DNA from 2 places in the Mesorhizobium sp. M0968 genome. Region 2 is predicted to be linked to the other one. Evidence: predicted binding sites of a transcription regulator. Region 2 holds the regulator's gene; the other holds the start of a gene.
What was found. The regulator LexA, encoded in region 2, represses DNA repair genes until DNA is damaged. The targets are predictions, from matches to a motif close to TGTTCNNNNTGTGTTCNG.
Positions count from the first base shown of each region.

Region 1: NKH67_RS23080 (single-stranded DNA-binding protein) is a predicted target of LexA. The motif match lies at 6,077-6,094, and genes of this name have one in related genera.

Region 1 is NZ_JAMYNL010000015.1:95,705-104,684, forward strand. Features, by position in the region: gene NKH67_RS23045 (DUF302 domain-containing protein) at 1-36, opposite strand, end outside; gene uvrA (excinuclease ABC subunit UvrA) at 36-2,957, opposite strand; gene NKH67_RS23055 (hypothetical protein) at 3,653-4,051, opposite strand; gene NKH67_RS23060 (ATP-dependent Clp protease proteolytic subunit) at 4,048-4,653, opposite strand; gene NKH67_RS23065 (SRPBCC family protein) at 4,680-5,204, opposite strand; gene NKH67_RS23070 (ArsR/SmtB family transcription factor) at 5,201-5,515, opposite strand; gene NKH67_RS23075 (cupin domain-containing protein) at 5,598-5,987, opposite strand; gene NKH67_RS23080 (single-stranded DNA-binding protein) at 6,196-6,708, shown strand; gene NKH67_RS23085 (OsmC family protein) at 6,832-7,257, shown strand; gene NKH67_RS23090 (MarC family protein) at 7,266-7,895, opposite strand; gene NKH67_RS23095 (hypothetical protein) at 7,970-8,500, opposite strand; gene NKH67_RS23100 (helix-turn-helix transcriptional regulator) at 8,587-8,980, shown strand, end outside.
Region 2 is NZ_JAMYNL010000014.1:44,894-53,873, reverse strand. Features, by position in the region: gene kynU (kynureninase) at 1-417, opposite strand, end outside; gene lexA (transcriptional repressor LexA) at 865-1,599, shown strand; gene NKH67_RS22085 (ComEC/Rec2 family competence protein) at 1,593-4,058, opposite strand; gene gltX (glutamate--tRNA ligase) at 4,155-5,576, shown strand; gene gltA (citrate synthase) at 5,756-7,084, shown strand; gene lpxB (lipid-A-disaccharide synthase) at 7,205-8,371, opposite strand; gene NKH67_RS22065 (LpxI family protein) at 8,361-8,980, opposite strand, start outside.

The sequences.
Region 1 (8,980 bases), on a different contig from region 2:
GCGGCTTTGGACCGTGATGAGACCGTTCTTTGCCATCACTCCGCCGCTTCGCGCTTGCCTCCGGGGCGCCGCTCCAGCAAGTCCCTCAGGAACTGCCCGGTATAGCTGCGTTTTTCGCGGACGATGTCCTCCGGCGTGCCGGACGCCACCAGCTCACCGCCGCCGTCACCACCTTCGGGGCCAAGATCGAGTACCCAGTCAGCCGTCTTGATCACCTCGAGATTGTGCTCGATGACGACGACCGTGTTGCCCTGGTCGACCAGCTCGTGCAGCACTTCGAGCAGCTTGGCTACGTCGTGGAAATGCAGGCCGGTGGTTGGCTCGTCGAGGATGTAGAGCGTCTTGCCGGTCGCCTTGCGTGATAGTTCCTTGGCGAGCTTGATGCGCTGCGCCTCGCCGCCCGACAAAGTCGTTGCCTGCTGGCCAACATGGATGTAGCCGAGGCCGACCCGTTTCAGCGTCTCCAGCTTGTCGCGCACGCCGGGCACGGCGGCGAAGAAATCGACGCCTTCTTCGACCGTCATGTCGAGAACGTCGGCGATCGATTTGCCCTTGAACAGGACGTCGAGCGTCTCGCGATTGTAACGCTTGCCGTGGCAAACGTCGCAGGTGACGTAGACATCGGGCAGGAAGTGCATCTCGATCTTGATGACGCCATCGCCCTGGCAGGCTTCGCAGCGGCCGCCCTTGACGTTGAACGAGAAGCGGCCCGGCTGGTAGCCGCGCGCCTTGGCCTCCGGCAGGCCGGCGAACCAGTCGCGGATCGGCGTGAAGGCGCCGGTATAGGTGGCGGGGTTGGAGCGCGGGGTGCGCCCGATCGGCGACTGGTCGATGTCGATGACCTTGTCGAGGAATTCCAACCCCTCGATGCGGTCGTGCTCGGCCGGATGCTCGCGCGAGCCCATGATGCGGCGCGACGCCGCCTTGAACAGGGTCTCGATCAGGAAGGTCGACTTGCCGCCGCCGGATACGCCGGTGACGGCGGTAAACGTGCCGAGCGGGATTTCGGCGGTGACGTTCTTCAGGTTGTTGCCGCGCGCGCCGACGACCTTCAGCCGGCGGTTCTTCTTGGCCTCACGCCGCGCTGCCGGCGTCGCTACTTCGAGCTCGCCCGACAGGTATTTGCCGGTGATCGAAGCGGGCGTCGCCATGATCTGCTGCGGCGTGCCCTGGGCGATGATGTGGCCGCCATGGATGCCGGCCGCCGGGCCGATATCGACGACGTAGTCGGCATGCAGGATGGCGTCCTCGTCATGCTCGACGACGATGACCGTGTTGCCGATGTCGCGCAGATGCTTCAGCGTGTCGAGCAGGCGGGCGTTGTCGCGCTGGTGCAGACCGATCGACGGCTCGTCCAGCACGTAAAGTACGCCGGTCAGGCCGGAGCCGATCTGCGACGCCAGACGGATGCGCTGGCTCTCACCGCCTGAAAGCGTGCCGGAGTTGCGCGACAGCGTCAAATAGTCGAGACCGACATCGTTGAGGAAGCGCAGCCGCTCCCGGATTTCCTTGAGCACGCGCACCGCAATCTCGTTCTGCTTGTCGTTGAGCGAAGCGGGCAGACCGGTGAACCACTGGTCGGCCTTGCGGATGGACAGCTCGGTGACCTCGCCAATGTGCTTGCCGGCGATCTTGACCGCGAGCGCCTCGGGCTTCAGCCGATAGCCGCGGCAGGCCGGGCAGGGCGTGGCCGACATGAAGCGCTCGATCTCCTCGCGCATCCAGGCGGATTCGGTTTCCTTCCAGCGGCGCTCGAGATTGGGGATGACGCCCTCGAAGGTTTTCGTCGTTTTGTAGGAGCGCAGACCGTCATCATAATGGAAAGTGATTTCGCGCTCGCCGGTGCCGTGCAGGACGGCTTGCCTTGCCTCCTCGCTCAAATCCTTGAACTTGTCGCCGAGCTTGAAGCCATAGGCAATGCCCAGCGCTTCCAGCGTCTGCGCATAATAGGGCGAGGTCGACTTCGCCCACGGGCTGACGGCGCCGGCGCGCAGCGAGACATTCTCGTCGGGCACGACCAGGCTGGCGTCGATGGCGCGTTGGCTGCCGAGCCCGTCGCAGGTCGGGCAGGCGCCGAACGGATTGTTGAAGGAGAACAGCCTGGGCTCGATCTCGGGAATGGTGAAGCCGGACACCGGGCAGGCGAACTTTTCCGAGAACAGCATGCGTTCATGCGTCTCGTTCTTCGATTTGTTGACCGAATCCTCGCCGGTCTGGCTGGCGTCGAGCGGCTTGTCGGCAAATTCCGCCACCGCCAGCCCGTCGGCCAGCTTCAGCGCGGTCTCGATGGAATCGGCGAGCCGCGTCGCCAGATCGCCGCGCACGACGATGCGGTCGACGACGACGTCGATGTCGTGCTTGTACTTCTTGTCCAGCGCCGGCACGTCGGCGATCTCATAGAAGACGCCATCGACTTTGACGCGCTGAAAACCCTTCTTCTGCAGCTCCAGCAGTTCCTTGCGGTACTCGCCTTTGCGGCCGCGCACCATCGGCGCCAGAATGAACAGCCGGGTGCCTTCCTCGACAGCAAGCACCCGGTCGACCATCTGCGAAACCGTCTGGCTCTCGATCGGCAGGCCGGTGGCCGGTGAATAGGGTACACCGACGCGGGCGAACAAAAGCCGCATATAATCGTAGATCTCGGTGACGGTGCCGACCGTCGAACGTGGGTTCTTCGAGGTGGTCTTCTGCTCGATGGAAATGGCCGGCGACAGGCCGTCGATCTGGTCGACGTCCGGCTTCTGCATCATTTCGAGGAATTGCCGTGCATAGGCCGAAAGGCTCTCGACGTAACGGCGCTGGCCCTCGGCGTAGATGGTGTCGAAGGCAAGCGACGACTTGCCCGACCCCGACAGGCCGGTCATGACGATCAGGCTGTCACGCGGCAGATCGAGATCGACATTCTTCAGATTGTGTTCGCGTGCCCCGCGAATGGAGAGATATTTATGGTCGGCCATCGCCGGTCGCCGCCTCAGAATCTGGAATTCGTGGGATGGGCGGGTTTTCCCGACCGTCCCCTATGTAGGTAATTTCGCCGCCTTTTCGAGAGACGCCACAACTCTCGACCAAAGCGTTTAACCGCCTTTCGCGCGAACGGGCAAGCGGAAAGAACAAAGGCCGAACGCGCTCCTGACAAAAGCTGCCCGCGCAGCCGGCTTCACAAAGCGTCTCGCGATCACATTTTTCGGCAACCCGGCTATTCAAGGTTGACGTCCCCGCGTCATGGGGGCAGAATCCACACGTCAACGAAGCCGGCCGTCTTTCGATGGCCTCGCGGCCTGGGGCTAGCCTGCGAGACGCCGCGGGTTATGCGATGAGCGCTTCGACGACAGTCGCAACGAACAGAAGGAGAGCAGAGGCATGACTCCACCGGATTGTTCCTTGAGGCTCCACGTGTCGCTGGAGCCGCGGCAGGTATAAGTAGCCAGGTCAGACGTTTAGCGCCACCTGCCCACGTTGACCTGCCGATCCCACAACAATCAGAGACTGCTAGTCGGATCGTCGGCTGAACGCCGCGAAGCATCCGAAGTAAAAAGCCGGCAGTATACTCCCGGCAATTTGGATTTCAGATCCAAGAAGCCCCGTCAGTTGCAAAAGCAATGGCGGGGCTGTTCGTTTGAAGCGCAATATTTGTGGTTCACATCAGGCGAACTTAGCGGCTGGAGGGCCTGATCCCGCCGGCAGCGACATCGATGGTGATGCTACCGGAAATCCGAACGTCGGTATCGCCAATCTTGAAGGTGCCGTTGCCGCTGCCTAGAGCCATATCGTCAGGCTCAGGCCGCGGCGCTGGCTCGGCGATGCGATAATCGCTGGTCACACCGGGCAGAGCGCCCTTTTGCGAAGACGTCGAATTATCTTGGGCAAGTGCCATACCCACCAGCATGTTCGTGCCGGCAACGGTAGCGATGGCAAGGCATAAAAGGCTGGATGAGCTGCTGGCGGTCATCGCCGGACTATAGTGCCGCGATAGCGGCAAGACCAGACCGATGGCGCTGAAATTGCGGGCGCTCAATCTCCTCAGTTCCGTCCGCCGGCCCGGCTCGTTCATGCGGCCTGCTTGCGAGTGTCGAAAACATGGTCGACGAGGCCCCAATCCTTGGCCTCCTGCGCGGTCATGAAAAAGTCGCGGTCGAGCGTGCGTTCCACTTCTTCGTAGGTGCGGCCGCAATGGCGGGCGTAAAGATCGGTCATGCGACGCTTGGTGCGAAGGATGCCCTCGGCATGGCGCTGGATATCGGAGGCTTGGCCCTGGAAACCGCCGAGAGGCTGATGCAGCACGATGCTGGTGTTGGGTAGCGCGATGCGCCGCCCCGGTGTGCCGGCCATCAAAAGGAACGAGGCCATCGAGGCGGCGAAGCCCATACAAACCGTGGAGACCGGGCAGCTGATATACTGCATCGTATCGTAGATGGCGAAACCGCTGGTCACCACGCCGCCCGGCGAGTTGATGTAGAGCGAGACCTCCTTGTCGGGATTGTCGGATTCCAACGACAGAAGCTGGGCGCAGACCAGCGCCGACGTGCCGTCGTCGATCGCCCCGTTGATGAAGACGATGCGCTCGCGCAGCAGCCGCGAAAATATGTCGAAGGCACGTTCGCCGCGGCTCGACTGCTCGATCACCATCGGCACCAGATTGGCAAGGCCGCTCATCGGTTGTCTCCGTTGACTGTTGTCGTTCAGGCCGCGCGCAGGAAGAGGCGCGGGGTGTTTGCGGCGATCTGCTTGTGCCTGGGAGTGCGCGCTTCAAAGGAAAGCCGGCAACCGGCGCCTGCCATCGCGATCTCCGGCACTGCTGCCCGAGCAAAACCGTCATGGACGATGCGTAGATGCGTGCCGCCGGAAACGGTGCGGTCGAGCGTAAAGGTGACGATGCTGTCCACTGGGCTGTCGTTCATTGCGCTGTCCAGGGGGCTGCCGGGCGGCACCTGCGTATCGCCGGGCGCCGGGCGCTCCCGCCAGGAATAGCGCAGCAGCCGTCCGGGATCCGCGTCGAGGATTTCGCACTCGATCGGCGCATTCGGCGCTTTAAAGGCAAAGCGGTTGCCGATTTCGGGCTTGATGTCGTTCGGCATCATCCAGGCCGCGAGCAGGTCCGGCACCGTCAGCGCCCGCCACACCTTTTCCGGCGGTTCGGGCAGCTCGCACTCGAACTCGATCTTGTCTGCGGCCATTTCGGCGCGTTCTTTGCCTCGGCTGGTCATTGGTCCATGTCCTTCAAAACCGTCTTGAGCCTTTCGATGCGCTCTGGCCAGAACGCACGGTAGCGTTCGATCCAGCCGAGCAGTGGCGCAAGCCCCTTCGGATCGACGCGGTAATAGGCGTTGCGACCGGCCCGGCGCTCCACCACGAGGCCGGCGCCGCGCAGCACTGCGAGATGTTGCGATACCGCCGGCTGCGATACCGGTATGCCAGTGCGCAGTTCCGACACCGTCATCTCGCCGTCGGCGAGCCGCTCATAGACGGCGCGACGCGTTGGATCCGCCAGTGCCCGAAAAATGTCTGCTTCGATCATGCCGAAAGCATAAGTCAATACTTATCGGTTTGGCAAGCCGTGTTTTTTAAGACAAGCGGTGTTTTTTAAGACAGGCGAGGTTTTACAAACTCGCTGGAAGCCAGCGTCTCACCATGTCGGGGGATCCGTTGAACGTCGCCTCGAAAACTGGTGACGCGAGCACAGCATGAATATGAAGCAATTCGGAGCCGACGTTTCGGAAGCCATGTTGCCTGTGCGCGGCGACAACAAGCGACTGTCCGGCAGTCAAGACGAGATGCTCTTCGTCGATCCACATCTCGGCCCTGCCAGCGATGACGGTAAGCACTTCCTCGACCGGGTGCCAATGTGTCGGGGCGCCAACCGCGGGTTCGACCCATTGTTCGAATATGCAAAGTTGAGTTGCGCCGTTGCAGGCCGAGACATGCATGCGGGTCTTTACTCCCGTCCGCCACTCTTCTTGCGGCTGATCGTCATGCGCAACCATCTTCATGCGTTCGCCTCGATCCCATGGTCTGTGGAAATTCGACGCCAAGACACTACTTCTTACTGACAACTATTGACAGTGCAGGGCCTCTCCTGTAGAACGAAAAGAGAACAAAAACCTTGTGGGAAAAGGCAGCGACGGCAGGCAGGGATTGTCCATAGCCTGTAAGGTGCGGCGACAAAAATTCGGTTTCGGATGAGCGCGGAGAAGTATCATGGCGGGTAGCGTCAACAAGGTCATTCTGGTGGGCAACCTCGGGGCGGACCCTGAAATCCGCCGCCTGAATTCGGGTGACCCGGTCGTCAACATCCGCATCGCGACGTCGGAAAGCTGGCGCGACAAGACGTCCGGAGAGCGCAAGGAAAAGACCGAGTGGCACAATGTCGTGATCTTCAACGACCAGATCGCCAAGGTGGCCGAGCAGTATCTGAAGAAGGGCATGAAGGTCTATGTCGAGGGCCAGCTGCAGACGCGCAAATGGCAGGACCAGACCGGCAATGACCGCTATACGACCGAAATCGTGTTGCAGAAATTCCGCGGCGAGCTGCAGATGCTCGATGCGCGGGGCGAGGGCGGCGGCCAAGTCGGCAACTATGCCGGTGGTGGTGCGAGCCGCGGTTCCGATTTCGGCCAGTCCGGCCCGGGCGAAAGTTTCAATCGCGGTGGCGCCAACAAGGGCGGCGGCGGTGGTTCGTCGCGCGAGCTGGACGACGAAATCCCGTTCTGATTTCTCGGGGCGGACTGCCCTTGCGGCGAAAAGCGCCGGCACCTTGGTCACGAAATGGCGTCCCGAAAATCTGTCTTGGATTTTCGGGACGTTGTGCGTTTGAGCGGTGAAAGGACGTATCAGGTGAAGGCAAGGGTCAAATGGGTCGAGGAGCGCACTTTCGTTGGCGAGTCCGCCAATGGGCACAAGCTGGTGCTAGGCACTGCGTTCGGGCCGGAGGGCAAGACGCCGGGGCCGAGCCCAATGGAACTGGTGCTGATCGGCACTGGCGGCTGCTCCGCCTATGACGTGGTCCATATCCTCGAAAAGGGGCGCGAGGCGGTCGAAGATTGCGTGGTCGAACTCGATGCCGACCGTGCAGAAGCCGATCCCAGGGTGTTCACCCGCATTCACATGCATTTTGTCGTCAAGGGCCGGGCGCTATCACACGACAAGGTGAAGCGGGCGATCGGGCTTTCGATCGAGAAATACTGCTCGGCCTCGGCAATGATGGCCAAGACTGCCGAGATTACCCACGACTTCGAAGTCATTGAAACGACAGCGAAGTAGGGCTGTTCCTACGTCGCCATCAGCGCCTTGATGCCGTCGGCGACGAACTGTACGGCGAGCGCCGCCAGGATGACGCCGAGCAGCCTTGTCAGGATCGAACGGCCGGTTTGGCCGAGGATACGGTCAATGCGCTCTGACAGCACGAACACCAGGTAGGTGATGACGAGGCAGATGGCGATGATGCCGACAAGCGCTGTCTGCGCGCCTAAACCCTGAAACGAGCTTGAGAGCAGGACGGTCGCCGAAATCGCGCCGGGACCGGCAATAAGCGGGATCGCCAGCGGAAAGGCGGCGATGTTGTGGATCATGTCCCTGGTGATGGCGACGTCGCCGATCTTCTCCTTGCGGTCCTGCCGGCGCTCGAACACCATTTCGAAGGCGATGAAAAACAGCAGAAAGCCGCCGGCGACGCGGAAGGCCGGCAGAGTGATGCCGAAGACTGACAGGATCGACGCGCCGGCGATTGCGAACAACGCCATTACCAGGAAGGCGATGACCGAGGCGCGCACGGAGACCTGGTTGCGCTCCTCGCGGTTCATGCCGCGGGTAACGGCGAGGAAGAGCGGCGCCAGGCCGGGCGGATCGATCGTCACCAGTATGGTGACGAAGGCGTTGAACAGGCTGTCGAAGCTCGGCATGCTGACCCTCCCCGCCGGCAAAGCCGGATAACGGGATTGGTAGAGCAAAGCGGAGCCAGTGGAAACCGTGCGGATCAGGGGCTGGCGGTGCGGCGCGCCAGAAACTCGACTTCGAGACGCCAGGTGGCGCCGTCGTCCTGTGAGCGTTCGCCCAGCCAGCGGAACGAATTTTCGGTGATGCGCGAAAAGCTCCAGCGCACAGCAGATCCGGTGCCGTCTGCGCCTTGCTGGATGATGGTATCGCCCTCGGCACGGCCGAGCTGGCGGCTGTAGTACTGATTGCGCGGATCGCTCCAGAAGATGTGCCAGGCGTCAACGCCGGGATCGTAGACGCGCAACGTCGTGCCATAGAAGGTCCATTTGCCGAGCGAGGGCGAGGGGCCGGCGTCACGGGCAGGCAGGATCCATACGTCCTGGATCGCGCGGCCTTCGAGCACCCAGCCGAAATGCACTTCGCCGCGCCCGGTCAGCACCTGACCGTCCTCGAGATGGCGCGTGGCGTCGAACGTCCAGGCGCCGACGAAGCGGCCATAAAGATTCAGTTTCTCGGCAAGGGCCGGTACGGGCCCATCGCTGTGCAGGACCTTGGCAAAGGAATTGGACATGGCTTCGCTCTCATCTTGTCAGGAGACCGGCAAGCATAGAGGCCGACAGGGGTTCTGCGCTTGGGAAAAGTTGCTATGTTTCGGCGATGACGACGAGCGCGCACAGGCTGGCGTCGGGCCGAGGCTGGCAGGTGTCGGATGTCATCTGCACCGCCAGCGCCGCCGACAGGCCATTCGAGGAGGAGCATCGGGATTTCTGCGTTGCCGCCGTAACCAACGGCACCTTCCGCTATCGTGCGCGCGAGGGCACGGCGATGCTGGCGCCAGGCGCGCTCCTGCTCGGCAATCCCGGCACATGCTACGAATGCGGGCACGAGCATGGCGCCGGCGACCGTTGCCTCTCCTTCCATTTCGGACCGGCCTACATGGAGCGGATCGTCGCCGACGTGCCGGGCGCCAAGACGCTCGATTTCGGCACGCCGCGCCTGCCGCCCTTGCCGGCGCTGGTGCCGCTGCTTGCCGAAGCGGAGGCGGCGCGCG
Region 2 (8,980 bases):
AACCACACCCTCGGCCATGTAGAGGTCCGTCGGAAAACTATCGCCCTCGGCGACGATGACCTGCCGCTCCGGTCGCATGGCCATGGCGGCGTGCAGCAGCTTGTAGATATTGACCGATGTCGTGTCGCAGACCACTGTCTGGCCGGCCGCGGCCCCGATCAGGCGCCCGAGCTGGTCGCCAAGTTCAAGCGGCATGTTGAACCAGCCGGCCGTGTTCCATGCGCGGATGAGATCATGCGACCATTCTTCGGTCGCGGCCTTGTGCAGTTCATCGAAAGCGGCACGTGAAGCAGCTCCTAGCGAATTGCCGTCGAGATAGATCACTCCTTGCGGCAACACAAAGCGGTCGCGCATCGCGCGCAGCGGATCCGCGGCATCCATCGCCTTTATGGCCACGAGATCGGGAATTCCTGTCATGATTTGTCTGCTCCCCCAAGATCCAACGCAACGCCGGACACGCATCGACTGTTCTTCCATTACTTGGTTGCGCGCAGCAAGGCTCCACCGGCGAGAAGCAGCCTGACCAGGCGGTGGAAACCGGGACTTAACCCGAGGTTGGCGTTTTGAGTTCGTTTCGTTCACGGTGCATTGACCAAACCGCACAGTCGATACGGGTTCAATTCCGTGCCTTTTGCCGACCGACGGCCGATGCCAGTGCCGCCTTCTAGGAGGCCAGAAGGGCGCAAACGAAAGCAGAATCAAGGCGATGAGGCTCGCGGCGGTGAAAATGCGTTACGCCGGTAGGGGACGTCGTTTGTTTCCCGAGCCTTAACGCATTCATTAAACTTTAAACAGTTGCGGAACACAACTGGAACAGATAGTGTTTGTTCTGGGTTTGTTTTTCTGATTCTGTTGGGGGTCGCTATGCTGACACGCAAACAACACGAACTGCTTATGTTCATCCACGAAAGGTTGAAGGAAAGCGGTATCCCGCCTTCATTCGACGAGATGAAGGAAGCGCTCGACCTGGCTTCCAAATCCGGAATCCACCGGCTGATTACGGCGCTGGAGGAGCGCGGCTTCATTCGCCGTTTGCCCAACCGGGCCCGTGCGCTGGAGGTGCTACGCCTGCCTGACTCGATCGCCCCCGGCCTCAATGCGGCACGCAAGTTCTCGCCGAGTGTCATCCAGGGCAGCCTTGGGCAAGGCGCCCCTCGGCAGGGCAAGCCGACATCGTCGCGCGTGCCCGCAGCCGGAAATGACGACGATGTCGTCGCCGCCGTTTCGATCCCGGTAATGGGCCGCATCGCTGCCGGTGTGCCGATCGACGCCATCCAGCACCAGACGCATTCGATTTCGGTGCCGCCGGATATGATCATGGGCGGCGAGCATTATGCGCTCGAGGTCAAAGGCGATTCGATGATCGAGGCCGGCATTTTCGACGGCGACACGGTGATCATCCGCAATGCCGATACGGCGAGCCCCGGTGAGATCGTGGTGGCACTGGTCGACGAGGAGGAAGCGACGCTGAAGCGGTTCCGCCGCAAGGGCGCCTCGATCGCCCTGGAAGCCGCCAATCCGGCCTACGAGACGCGCATCTTCGGACCAGACAGGGTCAAGGTGCAGGGCAAGCTCGTCGGACTGATCCGCCGCTACTGAGTTCCGCCCTTGGCGCCGGCTTTGGGATTGTCGGCCCTGCGGTATGGCGGCAGGCCCCGTGCCGCGCGTGAAAATTTCCGTTGCACGTGCCAGGGCCGGTATGATTTTTCGACGGCGAAGCGGATCTCGGCGCGTGTTGCCGCTTGTGGATCGAAATAGACGGCGGCACTTCCCGCGCGCGCCAGTTGCCGTTTGGTGACGACGAGGACCAGCCGGTCGTAGTAGCAGGGGTTATGGGCGGTGGCGTCGTCGATGACGATCAAGCTGGCAAAGGCGCAGGCTGGCCGCGCAGTATCGCGGTCCGTGGCTTGCGCGATGATCGCGCCGGATGGATGCCTGGCAAGGCAGAGGCCGTCCGTGCAAATGAACGGCATGCCCGGCGGCAGGTCGGCCGGATCGGCAATGTCGAATTGCGGGTCGTTCTTTCCAGGGGTTTCCGGCGCGACGATGGCCTCCGATGTGAGCGCGCGTTTCCAGTTGTCGATGGTGAACTCATTCGGGCGTGCCCGGTTGACCGCGAGTTCACCGCTGCCGATCGACAGCGCGACCAGCCGTGCGTCCTCCGAGACCAATACGTCGGGAATGCGTGTCTGCGTTGTCGTCAGCAAGCCGGCGAGCGCAAAAGGAAGTGCCGCCAGCCGCAACCACGTCGTCGCCATGCTGGCAATGACGAGGGCGATCGTCACCAGAAGGACGGATCTCAGCGAAATCAGCCCGACCGCATCGATCGGCGAGCGCTCCGAGATCCACCCGGACAGGGCGATCATCGCCGTCAGCCCCTTGCCCATGACATAGAGGAAAGGGCCATCCGCACCGAACGGCATCGCCAGCGCGCTGAGAACGGCGAAGGGCATGACGACCAGTGAGACGATGGGCATGATGGCCAGATTGGCGAACAGGCTGAGCGGCGCCACGCGCTGGAAATGCCATATGGCGAAAAGCGCCGTGGCGCTCCCTGCAATGATCGAGGTCATCGCCAGACCGCACATGCCCAGCAGGACCTTTCGAGTGGCAAGGCGTAGCGGCGACTGCCGCGGCGGCGGCGTGGTGGCCCTCCCGGCGCGGTAATCGGACCAGCCTGCATAGGCGCCGACAAGGGCCGCCGTCGCGGCGAAGGACATCTGGAAACTCGGACCGACCACCTCGTGCGGCGACACCAGGATGACCGCGATGGCCGAGATCGCCAGGTTGCGCATGGTGAGCGCGGCCCGGTCGACCAGCACGGCGATAAGCATCACCGCCAGCATGATGAAGCTGCGTTCGGCCGCCACGACAATGCCGGAAAAGACGAGGTAGGCCGCAATCGAAAAAAGCGCGGCGGCCGCGGCATACTTCTTGACCGGCCGTCGCGATGAGAAATCGGGAAACAGCGCAAAGGCACCCCGCAGCAGCGCCATGATGGTGCCGGCGACCAACGCCATATGCAGCCCCGAGATAGAGATGATGTGGTAGATGCCGGTGCGCCGCATCGCTTCGTTGATCTCCTCGGGAATGCCGGCGCGCACGCCGACGATCAGCGCAGCAGCAATCTCGCCCTCGGCACCGCCGATGCGGCTGCGGATATGGTCGGCGATGGATTCGCGCGCGTCTTCGATCGCGGAAGAAAGCTGCGCGGCAAGCGGCATGCTGCCCGACGACACGACTTTCGGATTGCCGAGAAAAAAGCCGCTGCCGCCGATACCGGCGAAATAGCTGTCGAACGAGAAATCATAGCTGTCGGGCCGCACCGGGCCGGTCGGCGGCAGCAGCAGCACATAGCCGGTGATCTCGGAACCGGCGGTCAGCTCAGCCGGTATCTTCATCGCCGAAACGCGGACCCGTTCCGGCATGTAGCGCAGTGTCGGCCTGGCCGTTGAGATCACATCGATTGTCAGCCTGATGCGGCCGCTCGCCATGGGCTCGTACGATACAACGCGACCCGTCAGCCGCGTCGAGATTTCGGAGCCGAGCATATGCGTTCCGACACGCCATGTCTCGAACTTGGCGGCAAGTACGCCAAGCGCGCAGAGCAGCGCCACCATGAAGCACAGGCGCGTCCTGGGCCATGACCGCGAGACGACGGCACAAAGGGTCGCGAGGAGCGCGATTGCGATCGGCTGTGGAAAGGCCGGCTCCACCGACAGCCCGAAATAAACGACCACCCCGCATGCGAGGAACACCGGCACCAGCAGGAAGGCGATGCCGCGGTCGAGTTCCAGACCGGCCGCCGTGGTTACGCTGTTGCGGATACGGGACGGTGACGGGAGGCGGAAACGCCTGGGCAGGCGTACGATGGGCTCGCCCGCGGGCACGAGAACCGTTGCTGGGTCGCTGGCCGGCAGCGACGGAGCATCGAAGCGCGGAGCAGGTAGCAATGCCGGTGCCGGCAGGACAGGCGGGGGAGCGGCAAACAGCAAGCGTTCGCTGACGTCGCTGCCAACGTCCTCGCCCTCGCCCGCACCACGGCCTCGCACAGCCATCGGGTCTGCCCCTTGCGCCCTCGACCTCCTATGCTACATGAACGCGCAACGCGCGAAAGTCCGCAAACCCACTTCCTTCGCCCGCCTGAGAGTTCCATGCCCGATAAGGTCGTCACCCGTTTTGCCCCCTCGCCCACCGGCTATCTGCACATTGGCGGCGCGCGCACGGCGCTGTTCAACTGGCTGTACGCCAAGCACACGGGCGGCACGATGCTGCTGCGCATCGAGGATACCGACCGTGAGCGGTCGACGGATGCGGCGACGGCAGCCATTCTCGACGGACTTTCCTGGCTCGGACTCACCTGGGACGGCGCGCCTGTCTCGCAGTTCGAGCGCGCGCCGCGCCATCGCGAGGTGGCCGAGGAGCTGGTGCGCGTGGGCAAGGCCTATTACTGCTACGCGACGCCGGCGGAGCTGGAGGCGATGCGCGAGGCAGCGCGAGCCAAGGGGCTTCCGCCCCGCTATGATGGGCGCTGGCGCGACCGCGACCCGTCGGAGGCGCCGCCCGGCGCCAAGGGGGCGATCCGCATCAAGGCGCCGACAGACGGCGAGACGGTGGTGCATGACCGCGTCCAGGGCGACGTGCGCTTTCCCAACAAGGATCTCGACGATTTCATTATTCTGCGCTCGGACGGCAATCCCACCTACATGCATGCCGTCGTCGTCGACGATCACGACATGGGCATCACCCACATCATCCGCGGCGACGATCATTTGACCAACGCCGCACGCCAGACCGTAATCTATCAGGCCATGGGCTGGGAGGTGCCGTCGATGTCGCATATCCCGCTGATCCACGGTGCCGACGGCGCCAAGCTGTCGAAGCGGCACGGTGCGCTTGGCGTCGAAGCCTATCGCGCCATGGGCTACCTGCCGGAGGCGCTGCTCAACTATCTGGCGAGGCTTGGCTGGAGCCACGGCGACGATGAGATCATGTCGATCGCCGACATGATTACATGGTTCGACATTGGCGACGTCAACAAGGGCGCCGCCCGTTTCGACTTCGCCAAGCTCGAGGCGCTTAACGGCGTGCATATGCGCCGGATGAACGACGCGGCGCTGCTCGACATCTTCATCGCCACTCTGCCCTATCTAGAAGGCGGCCCGGCAATCGCCGCTCGCCTCGACGACAGACGCAGGGCGCAACTGCTTGCCGCGTTGCCGGGCCTGAAGGAGCGCGCCAAAACGCTGGTCGAACTTGTTGAAGGGGCTGCATTCCTTTTCGTCGAACGGCCGCTGCCGGTCGACGAGAAGGCGGCGGCGCTGCTCAGCGGTGAGGCGCGCGCGATCCTGCGGGGCGCTCATGCGGCACTAGCCACGGTTTCGGGGTGGTCTGCCGCCTCAGCCGAAGCCGCGATCCGCGACTATGCGCAGGCCGCCGGCCATAAACTCGGCGCCGTGGCCCAACCTTTGCGCGCCGCGCTCACCGGCAAAAGTACCTCGCCAGGTGTGTTTGATGTGCTTGCCGTGCTTGGCCGCGAGGAAAGCCTGGCGCGGATCGCTGATCAAATCGATTAGCAAACTGGCCCAAGAAGATTGGCATTGAAAGGTGTGTTTCGCAGTGCAACATTGGGTCTTGGCCTAATCTGCCGCGCAGATTCAATTGCGGGCGCAAATGTGCGTATTCCGATGCTTTTGACGTGTTGGGTTCAGATATTTTGCCTTTGCCGGCCTGAGGAAACAAAAAGGAGTTTGCTATGACCGAACCTGCGACAAAAATGGAATTTGGCGGCAAAACCCAGGCATCGACGGCCAAGCTGGAACTCGGCGGCAAAACCCATGAATTCAAGATACGAAGTGGTTCGGTAGGACCGGACGTCATCGACATCGGTTCGCTCTACAACACCGCCGGCGTCTTTACCTACGATCCCGGTTTTACGTCGACGGCGAGCTGCGAATCGGAAATCACCTTCATCGATGGCGATGCTGGCATTCTTTTGCACCGCGGCTACCCGATCGACCAATTGGCCGAGCACGGCGACTTCCTCGAAGTCTGCTATCTCTTGCTCTATGGTGAACTCCCGACCAAGGCGCAGAAGGACGATTTCGACTACCGGGTGACGCGCCACACTATGGTGCATGAGCAGATGTCGCGCTTTTTCACCGGCTTCCGCCGTGATGCGCATCCGATGGCGGTGATGTGCGGCGTGGTCGGCGCGCTGTCGGCCTTCTATCACGATTCCACCGATATCTCGGACCCCTATCAACGCATGGTCGCGTCAATGCGGCTGATCGCCAAGATGCCGACGATCGCGGCGATGGCCTATAAATACCACATCGGCCAGCCATTCATTTACCCGAAGAACGAGCTGAATTTCGCAGCCAACTTCCTGCATATGTGCTTCGCCGTGCCTTGCGAGGAATACAAGATCAATCCGGTGCTGGCCCGCGCGATGGAGCGCATCTTCATCCTGCACGCCGATCACGAACAGAACGCCTCGACTTCGACCGTCCGCCTGGCCGGCTCGTCGGGCGCCAATCCTTTTGCCTGTATCGCTGCCGGCATCGCCTGCCTGTGGGGTCCCGCACATGGCGGCGCCAACGAGGCAGCCCTGAACATGCTGGGCGAGATCGGTCATGTCGATCACATCCCGGAATTCATTGCGCGCGCCAAGGATAAGAACGATCCGTTCCGATTGATGGGATTTGGCCACCGCGTTTACAAGAATTACGATCCGCGCGCCAAGATCATGCAGAAGACCGCGCACGAGGTCCTGGGCGAGCTCGGCATCAAGGACGATCCACTGCTCGACATCGCCATGGAGCTGGAAAGGATCGCACTGACCGATTCCTATTTCATCGAGAAGAAGCTCTATCCGAACGTCGATTTCTATTCCGGCATCACGCTGAAGGCGCTGGGCTTTCCCACCACCATGTTCACCGTGCTGTTCGCGGTCGCCCGCACCGTCGGCTGGATCGCGCAGTGGAAGGAGATGATCGAGGATCCGCACCAGAAGATCGGTCGCCCGCGCCAGCTCTATACCGGCGCGCCGGAACGGGACTACGTGCCAATCGCGAAGCGGTGAAGGTGGTGAATGGTGAATGGTGAATGGTGAATGGTGAATGGTGAATGGGAGTAGCGAAGCGTCGCTCCCTGTCCATAGAAACCGCTATTCACAATTCACTATTCACAATTCATAATTCACTCACTTCCTCACCATCCCCATCACCACCCCCGCGGCAATCTCGCCTGACGGCTTGGCGGTTGCCATACGCCCGGCAATGTCGGCAAAACCATGCTTCTGCCAGGTGCGGTAGGCGGTATCGGAGCACAGCGCTTCCAACTGCCGCGCCAGATAATGCGGCCGCACATATTGATTGTAGTGTTCCGGCACAACCGGTCGGTCGGCAATGAGATTGGGCAAGGCTGCGCTCCATACTTTGATCAGCGGCTGCGCCATGCGCATGACCGGATCGAGCCGGTAGCAGGAGATCATTGGCACACCCGCCAGTGCCAGTTCCAGCGATACCGTCCCCGACGCGATCAGCGCCGCATCCGCCTTGCCGAAGGCCTGCCATTTGCGTTCGGCATCAAGGATGATCTCCGGCTTCTCGTCCCAGCTCGCGACCGAGGTCCTGACCAGGTCGGCGACGTGCGGCACCGTCGGCAACAGCAGGCGCAAGCGGTGCCCGCGCGCCCGCAGGATCGACAGCGTTTCGCCGAACGGCCCGACCAGGCGCCGCACCTCGCCGCGACGCGAACCTGGCAGTACAAGCAACGTTTTGACGTGATCTGCGGACAGGTCACGCGGCTGCGCCTGCGCCCTGGCGGCACTGATTATGCCCGGATCGTGTGCAAGGCGATGCCCGACATAGGTGCCGGGCGGCCCGCCCAGGCGAGCGAGTTCCTTCACCTCGAACGGCAGGATGCAAAGAATGTGATCGACATATGGCTTCATCGCCGCCGCCCTGCCCGGCCGCCACGCCCACACGCTCGGGCAGACATAGTGGACGATCGGGATAGTCGGATCGGCGGCACGCACCTTCTTGGCGACGCGCAGCGAGAAATCCGGACTGTCGATGGTGATAAGGCAATCGGGCTTTTCACCGGCAATCGCGTTTGCCGTCTGGCCGATCCGCCGTATCAGGCGCGGCAGGTCGCGCAGGATGGCGCTAAGCCCCATCAGTGCGATCTCGCTGCCGTCGAACAATGGCGCCAGGCCGAGCGCCTGCAAATGGCGGCCGCCGATGCCGACAAGCCGAACTTCGCGCCCGGTCATGCGCTTGAGCGCCTGCACAAGGTCGGCGCCAAGCAGGTCGCCGGACTCCTCGCCGGCGATGATGGCTATCTTCAACGGCCGCTCATTCGCCATGCGCCGGCTCCGCAGCAGGCAGGCCAATCACGAACAGGCCGAGCGCATTGGCACGTCCGATGGTGGCGGGACCTTCGAGCACTAGCGAGCGACCGGCTTCGACGGCAATGCCGGCCAGTCCGGCGGCATGCGCCGCCTCGACTGTCAGCGGGCCGATGGAGGGCAGATCGGCACGCAGTTCCTGACCGGGCTTGGCGCATTTGACCAGAACACCGCGGCTCCCGCCGGCCAGCCTGCCGTGCCCGCGCAACTCCCTTGTCCGCTCGAGCAGCCCGTCGGTGCCTTCGACGCCTTCCAACGCAATGGCGCGGCCGCCGACCGCAACAGCCGCTTGGCCGATATCCAGCGCGCCGATGGCTTGTGCCGCCGCGTGCGCCGCCTCGATGTCGCGCCAGTCGGATTTGCGTGGCGCCGCCTTGGTCAGCAGGCCTTCGGCGGCGACCAGCTCCGGCACGATCTCGTGAGCGCCGACGACCTTGATGCCGCTGCGCTCGATCCTGCGCACGAACAGTTTCAGCACCGTATCGTCCCCCCGGGTTACACCGACGAAGAGGCTGGGTAGCCACGCGAGCAGGCCCAAATTGAGGCGCATGGCGCTCAGCCTGGGGC